DNA from 2 places in the Larkinella ripae genome. Region 1 is predicted to be linked to the other one. Evidence: riboswitches for the same ligand, from Rfam matches in the RefSeq annotation. Region 1 holds a riboswitch; the other holds the start of a gene.
What was found. A riboswitch is a leader RNA that binds a small molecule or an ion and turns the genes downstream of it on or off. The one in region 1 is predicted to bind S-adenosylmethionine.
Positions count from the first base shown of each region.

Region 2: it holds a riboswitch for S-adenosylmethionine, as region 1 does, so the genes downstream of both, ACYVHX_RS00995 (O-acetylhomoserine aminocarboxypropyltransferase/cysteine synthase family protein) here and metH (methionine synthase) in region 1, are expected to answer to the same signal.

Region 1 covers NZ_BAAGVR010000030.1:149,271-152,677, forward strand. Annotated here, with positions in the region: gene ACYVHX_RS27075 (SGNH/GDSL hydrolase family protein) at 1-479, shown strand, start outside; gene ACYVHX_RS27080 (DUF5989 family protein) at 504-653, shown strand; gene ACYVHX_RS27085 (SxtJ family membrane protein) at 672-1,034, shown strand; SAM riboswitch class I at 1,117-1,227, shown strand; gene metH (methionine synthase) at 1,391-3,407, shown strand, end outside.
Region 2 covers NZ_BAAGVR010000001.1:213,930-217,336, forward strand. Annotated here, with positions in the region: gene ACYVHX_RS00990 (homoserine O-acetyltransferase family protein) at 1-281, opposite strand, end outside; gene ACYVHX_RS00995 (O-acetylhomoserine aminocarboxypropyltransferase/cysteine synthase family protein) at 399-1,703, opposite strand; SAM riboswitch class I at 1,945-2,061, opposite strand; gene ACYVHX_RS01000 (Gfo/Idh/MocA family protein) at 2,328-3,407, opposite strand, start outside.

The DNA.
Region 1 (3,407 bases):
GCGTTGTTCCGGCGGCTTTTCAGCCTTTTGGTGATCTTCCGGGACCGCTGCGGCTTTTCTTCAAGAATTCCTACCTGCTCAATTACATCTACTGGCAATTACCCCACGGCAGCGGAGCGGCTCCTTTTGAGGATTATGCCAAAAAAGTATATACCGATCCCCAAATCATCAACGGCCACCTGAGCGACCTGGGGCAGTTTACGACCTACTGCGAAACCAATAAGGTGCCGCTTTACGTTGTTTTGTTTCCGTTTTCGCACAATCTGGAAAAAACGACGGCCTACACCCGGCCGGTGGTTGATTTTTTCCGGCAGCATAACGTGCCGGTTTTGGAAGTGGGCTCGTTGATCAAAGACATTGACCCGAAAGACCGGATTGTGGGCCGGAACGATTTTCACGCCAGTGCGGCCGTAAACCAGCGGGTTGGTGAAGCCTTGTACCGCACCATGACGACCCGCGAGGCTGCCATAAAGCACTGAATTATCTCTAACAAATAAACTACTATGGACTTTTTTAAAGACATTTTCGGCTTTTTGAGCCAGCGCAAAAAGTGGTGGCTGGCGCCGATTATCGTGCTGCTGCTGTTGATTGGGGCGATTCTGGTTATTGGTGGCGGTTCGGCCGTGGCACCGTTTATTTATACGCTATTTTAATTGGAATCTACGGCACATATGAGTCAGTTGGATCGCGTGAAAGCCCAGTTGGTGATCGTCACCGGACTGGTGGTTTTGTATTTTATTTTTAAATCCGTTTACTGGCTCTATGCCGCAGCCGCCATTGGGGTGTTGAGCCTCGCCATTCCGGCAGTTGGTAACGGCATTGTCTGGGTCTGGTTTAAACTGGCCGAACTCCTGGGCGCAATCAACGGAAAAATCATCCTGACGGTTTTGTTCTGGGTGTTTCTGTTTCCAATTGCGCTGCTCTACCGGCTCACGGCCAAGAATCCGTTGTCGGTCAAACGGACGCAGGATGCATCGCTCTACCACGAACGAAATCATTTGTATACCAAAGAAGATCTCGAACAGACCTGGTAGGGAATTTTTTCGGTTGGGAGCCGGTTTTGAAGCTAAGCGCATCGGTTTGGCAAAAACCGGCTCTTTTTTTATTTTTGTACAACGCTTATCGAGAAAGACGGAGGGATTGGACCCAGTGATGTCTTGGCAACCATTCAGCCCCCTGAAAAAGGTGCCAAATTCCGCCCCGGCAACCAACGGGGAAAGATAAGTTGAAAGCCTGCACCCCGCTTCCTTTCTTCGATAAGCCCGTCTATTCTGATTACCCTTCTGTCGCAGAAGGCTGATTATCTGTGATCTATAGCTATAACAAATACACGATCTTGGAAAAAATAACCGATCTTCTTCACCAGCGCATTCTGCTGCTCGATGGGGCCATGGGTACTATGATTCAACGCTATAAGCTGGGCGAAGAAGATTACCGGGGAACCCGGTTTGCGGACTGGTCGCACGATTTGCAGGGCAACAATGATTTGCTGTCGCTTACGCAACCGGAGATTATCAAGGAAATCCACCGCCAGTATCTGCAGGCCGGTGCTGATATTATTGAAACCAATACGTTCAGCAGCACGACCATTGCCATGGCGGATTACCACATGGAAGAACTGGCGTACGAGCTGAATTACGAGTCGGCCCGGATTGCCAGGGAAGTGGCGGAAGAAGTTACCCGGCTTGATCCGGAAAAACCGCGTTTTGTCGCCGGGGCGATGGGTCCTACCAACCGCACGGCGTCCCTCTCGCCCGACGTCAACAATCCCGGCTACCGCGCCATCACGTTTGATCAACTGGTGGAAGCCTATTACGAGCAGACGCGCGGCCTGGTGGAAGGCGGGTCGGACATTCTGCTGATTGAAACGATTTTTGATACGCTGAACGCCAAGGCCGCCCTGTTTGCGGTCGATAAATACTTTGCCGATACCGGCCGGACGCCCTTGCCCATCATGATTTCGGGAACCATTACCGATGCGTCGGGCCGGACGTTGTCGGGCCAGACAACGGAAGCGTTTCTTTACTCGGTTTCGCACCTTCCGCTCCTGAGCGTGGGCCTGAACTGCGCGCTGGGGGCCGAATTGATGCGGCCGTACGTGCAAACGCTGGCAAAGGAATCACCGTTTTTTACCTCGGCCTACCCGAATGCCGGTTTGCCCAACGAAATGGGCGAATACGACCAGTCGCCGGACGAAATGGCGGCTCAGGTGGAAGGGTTCGTGAAAGACGGTTTTGTGAATATCGTGGGCGGGTGCTGCGGTTCAACGCCGGACCACATTCAGGCCATTGCCAAAGCCGTAGCCAACTACCCGCCCCGTCGCAAACCGCAGCCGGAACCGTACCAGAAACTGAGTGGTCTGGAGCCGTTGAAAATTACGGAACTGACCAACTTTGTGAACGTCGGCGAACGGACCAACGTAACCGGGTCGAAGGCGTTTGCGCGGCTGATCAAAACCGGGGATTACGACGCGGCCCTGGCCGTGGCCCGGCAGCAGGTGGAGAACGGCGCGCAGGTCATCGACGTGAACATGGACGAAGGAATGCTGGATTCGGTGGAGGTGATGACGACCTTCCTGAACCTGATTGCGTCGGAACCGGATATTGCGCGCGTGCCCATCATGATCGATTCCTCCAAGTGGGAGGTCATCGAGGCCGGGTTGAAGTGCGTGCAGGGCAAAGCGATTGTGAACTCGATTTCGCTGAAAGAAGGCGAAGAAGCATTCATTGAGCGGGCCCGACTGATCAAGCGCTACGGGGCCGCAGCGGTGGTGATGGCGTTCGACGAAACCGGCCAGGCCGACAACTACGAACGGCGGATTGAGATTTGCGAGCGCGCCTACCGAACGTTGATTGATAAAGTCGGTTTTTCGGCGCAGGACATCATTTTTGACCCCAATATTCTGACGGTTGCCACCGGTATTGAAGAACACAACAACTACGCCGTTGACTTCATCAATGCCACGCGCTGGATCAAGGAAAACCTGCCGCTGGCGAAGGTGAGCGGTGGGGTGTCCAACATTTCGTTTTCGTTCCGGGGCAATGAAGTGGTGCGGGAAGCCATGCACTCGGTTTTTCTGTACTACGCCATCAAAGCCGGAATGGACATGGGAATTGTCAACGCCGGGCAGCTGGCGGTTTACGACGACATTCCGAAAGACCTGCTCGAATACTGCGAGGATGTGTTGCTGAACCGCCGTCCCGATGCAACGGAGCGGTTGGTGGAGTTTGCCGAAACCGTAAAAGCCAAAGGCAAGGTGGTGGTGCAGGATGAAAGCTGGCGGCTGGAACCGGTGGCCGAGCGCCTGAAACATGCCCTGGTTCGCGGCATTACCGAATACATCGATCAGGACACGGAAGAAGCCCGCCAGCAGTTTGAGCGCCCGATTGAGGTGATTGAAGGCCCGC
Region 2 (3,407 bases), on a different contig from region 1:
GGATTAACCGACAAGGGGCCGGTTGATCCGTAACAGGAGCCTAAGACGTTGGCACAGATGATAAAGTGATGAGCGGGGTCGTAGTATTTTCCCGGCCCCACCATGCCAGCCCACCAATCGCCCGGATCGGCACTTCCCGTCAGGGCATGACAAATCCAGACGACGTTGGAACGATCGTTGTTCAGGGTTCCACGGGTCGTATACGCCAGACGAAAACCCGCCAGGGTTACGCCCGCTTCTACGGCGAAAGTGTATTTGTAGTCGAAAAACCGGGTTTCCAATCGAGAAAAGAATTGTCGGTTTTGGGATACGGTTTTCGATTATTCAGCCCGAAGCGGTTTCTCCTCCTTCTGACCGGGCAATCCAAAAACCGTATTCCAAAAACCGTAAAGGAAAAACTATGTACTGATTGCGGCAAAAGCCCGTTCAAGGTCGGCTTTGATGTCGTCAATGTGTTCGGTACCCACCGACAACCGAAGCTGACCCGGTTGCACCCCGGCGCTCAGTTGTTCTTCGTCGCTCAACTGCTGGTGCGTGGTCGTGGCCGGGTGAATGATCAGCGTTTTCACGTCGCCGAGATTAGCTAAGTGACTGATCATCTGCAGGTTGTCAATAAACTTATCGGCAGCTTCCCGACCGGCTTTCAGCTTGAACGATAACACCCCGCCAAAACCGCGCTTGAGGTACTTCTTCGCCAGATCGTGGTACGGACTGCTTTCCAGCCCCGGATACAAAACCTTCTCGACCTGCTCGTGCTGTTCCAGCCACTGGGCAACCGCGAGGGCGTTCTGAACCGTGCGATCGACGCGGAGCGACAGGGTTTCAAGCCCCTGAAGAAACAAAAAGGAGTTGAACGGGCTCAGCGCCGGCCCCCAGTCGCGGAGCCCTTCGACCCGGGCGCGAATGATAAACTGGATGTTGCCAAAAGGCCCGCCAATGCCGAATACGTTGTTAAAAACCAGGCCATGATAGCCTTCGGAAGGTTCGCTAAATTGCAGGAATTTCCCGTTCCCCCAGTTGTAATTTCCGCTGTCGACAATTACGCCCCCAATGCTGGTTCCGTGGCCGCCGATCCACTTCGTAGCCGACTCCACCACCACAGCCGCGCCGTGTTCGATGGGGCGGAACAGGTAGCCTCCGGCGCCAAATGTATTATCGACGATCAGCGGCAGATCGTGTTTCTGGGCCAAAGCCGCAAACGCTTCAAAATCCGGAATATTGAATTCGGGATTGCCAATCGTTTCGAGGTAAATCGCCTTGGTTTTATCGTCGATCAGCTTTTCAAAACTGTCAACATCATTTCCCCCGGCAAAACGCGCGTCGATTCCCAGCCGTTTGAACGAAACCTTAAACTGGTTGTAGGTTCCGCCGTAGAGGTAGGATGTGGTAACAAAATTTTCACCCACGCTCAGAATGTTGTTGAGCGCCACGAACTGAGCCGCCTGGCCGGAGGCCACCGCCAGAGCCGCCACCCCGCCTTCCAGAGCCGCAATGCGCTTCTCGAAAACGTCGGTGGTTGGGTTCATGATCCGGGTGTAAATATTCCCAAATTGCTGTAAAGCAAAGAGTTGGGCGCCGTGTTCGGCGTTATCAAAAACGTAGGACGAGGTTTGATAAATGGGTACGGCCCGCGATTTGGTGGTGGGGTCGGGCTCCTGCCCTGCGTGCAATTGCAGGGTTTCAAAGTGCAATGGAGTTGCCATATTGCTGTGAATTAGGTACGATAACGAATAGGGATTCGAGTTGCTTCGGGTGGAACCCGGTTTTGCCGGACCACCGAAGCCAGGGATTGTAACGGATTGAAAAGGCAACAGCCAGCCTCAACGACGCTGTCGTTCAATCGTTCGCCGAAAGCCTCTCCCGGTTGTCGGTGTACTTGGAGTGTGTGAGAATAGTAGCCCGCCGACGGGCATACAGCATCGGATGTTAATCATGAGTCGATTCGATTTATATCTCCTATCGGCTTGCGTTCACAAACCGTAGGCGGGATGTAGCACCTTGCCACGCGGCAGGTTGCCAGAGGTTCACCGAGCCCGGTCTCTTGCCTCTTCTTTATAAACCAAGCGCAACAGGATGGTCTGCTGCAACGATCCGGCGTAGCTGAATGGGGCCGGAAACTTGATTTGAGCCGCAAGTATAGCGAACGGAGTCCGTTGCTGCAAATTTTTTGGCAGGAAACCGCCCCGACGCGCCGAAATGGTGCGCATCGTTTTCTTAAACGGTTGTCCGGTCCGCCAACAAAAAGCCTCCCGTCTTACAGCTTTTTAACCGTAAAACAGGAGGCTTCACCAACCGGCCGCTCTGGAAGACTGGCCGGGTAAATTCAATTATACGGGAAGCTTCCAGCCGTCGCGGTATTGCCGCGAAACAAACTGATTGGCTTCGTCGAAATTGGTAATTTTCATGTTTTTGCCATCCCAGGTCAGGCGTTGGCGACCGGGGTAGTTGAACCCTTTGCCGTCGGCCTTGGGAGTCCGGAGCATGTAGCTGCGAATTGCCAGGTTACCCATCAAAACCGACTCGGTCAGCGGACCGGCAAAGTCAAACGACGACGTGAGGCCTTTGTGTTCTTTGCTGTTAAAACCGGCTTTGCAGGCTTCGGTCCACAGGATCTGGTGACCATTTTCCGGCCAGGGTTTGCCATCGGCGGGTTTCGGTTTCGCCGGTGCCTCCATTTTCTGTCCGTCTTTGGTGTACAGCTTCGGATCGTCACCGTACATACCGCAGGCAATCAGGCCTTTATCACCGATCATGAACATTCCGTTCTGGCCCCCTTCGGGATAGGCTTCGCCAGCGGGCATGAAATTCGGCCGGAACGGGCGAAGACCGCCATCGGACCATACCAGTTTTACGTCGGACTTATTTTTAGCCGAAGCCGGGAATTTCAGTTCAACGTGTGATGCGGGCGGGCAGCCTTCCGGATTGTATTCCGCCGTCCAGTCTTTCAGGAATACCGAGCTGATACTGGCTTCCACTTCCGTGGGGTAGCCCAGTCCCAGCACCCGGAACGGAATGTCCATGATGTGGCAGCCGATGTCGCCGAGCGCACCCGCGCCGAAGTTCCACCAGCCGCGCCATTTGAACGGGTGATACGCCGGGGTGTAACCGACCTTTTGGGCAGGTCCGAGCCACAAATCCCAGTCCAAATCGGCTGATGGTTCGCCAGCCGGTTGCGGAACGGGTATTCCCTGCGGCCAAACCGGTCGGTCGGTCCAGATCTGAATTTCGTTTACTTTGCCGATCAGTCCTTTGTCGAACCATTCGACCATCGTTCTTTGCTGCGGATTCGACGAACCCTGGTTTCCCATCTGCGTCACCACTTTGTACTTACGAGCGGCTTCGGTCAGCATCCGGGCTTCGTAAATATTGTGCGTCAGCGGTTTCTGAACGTATACGTGTTTTCCGCG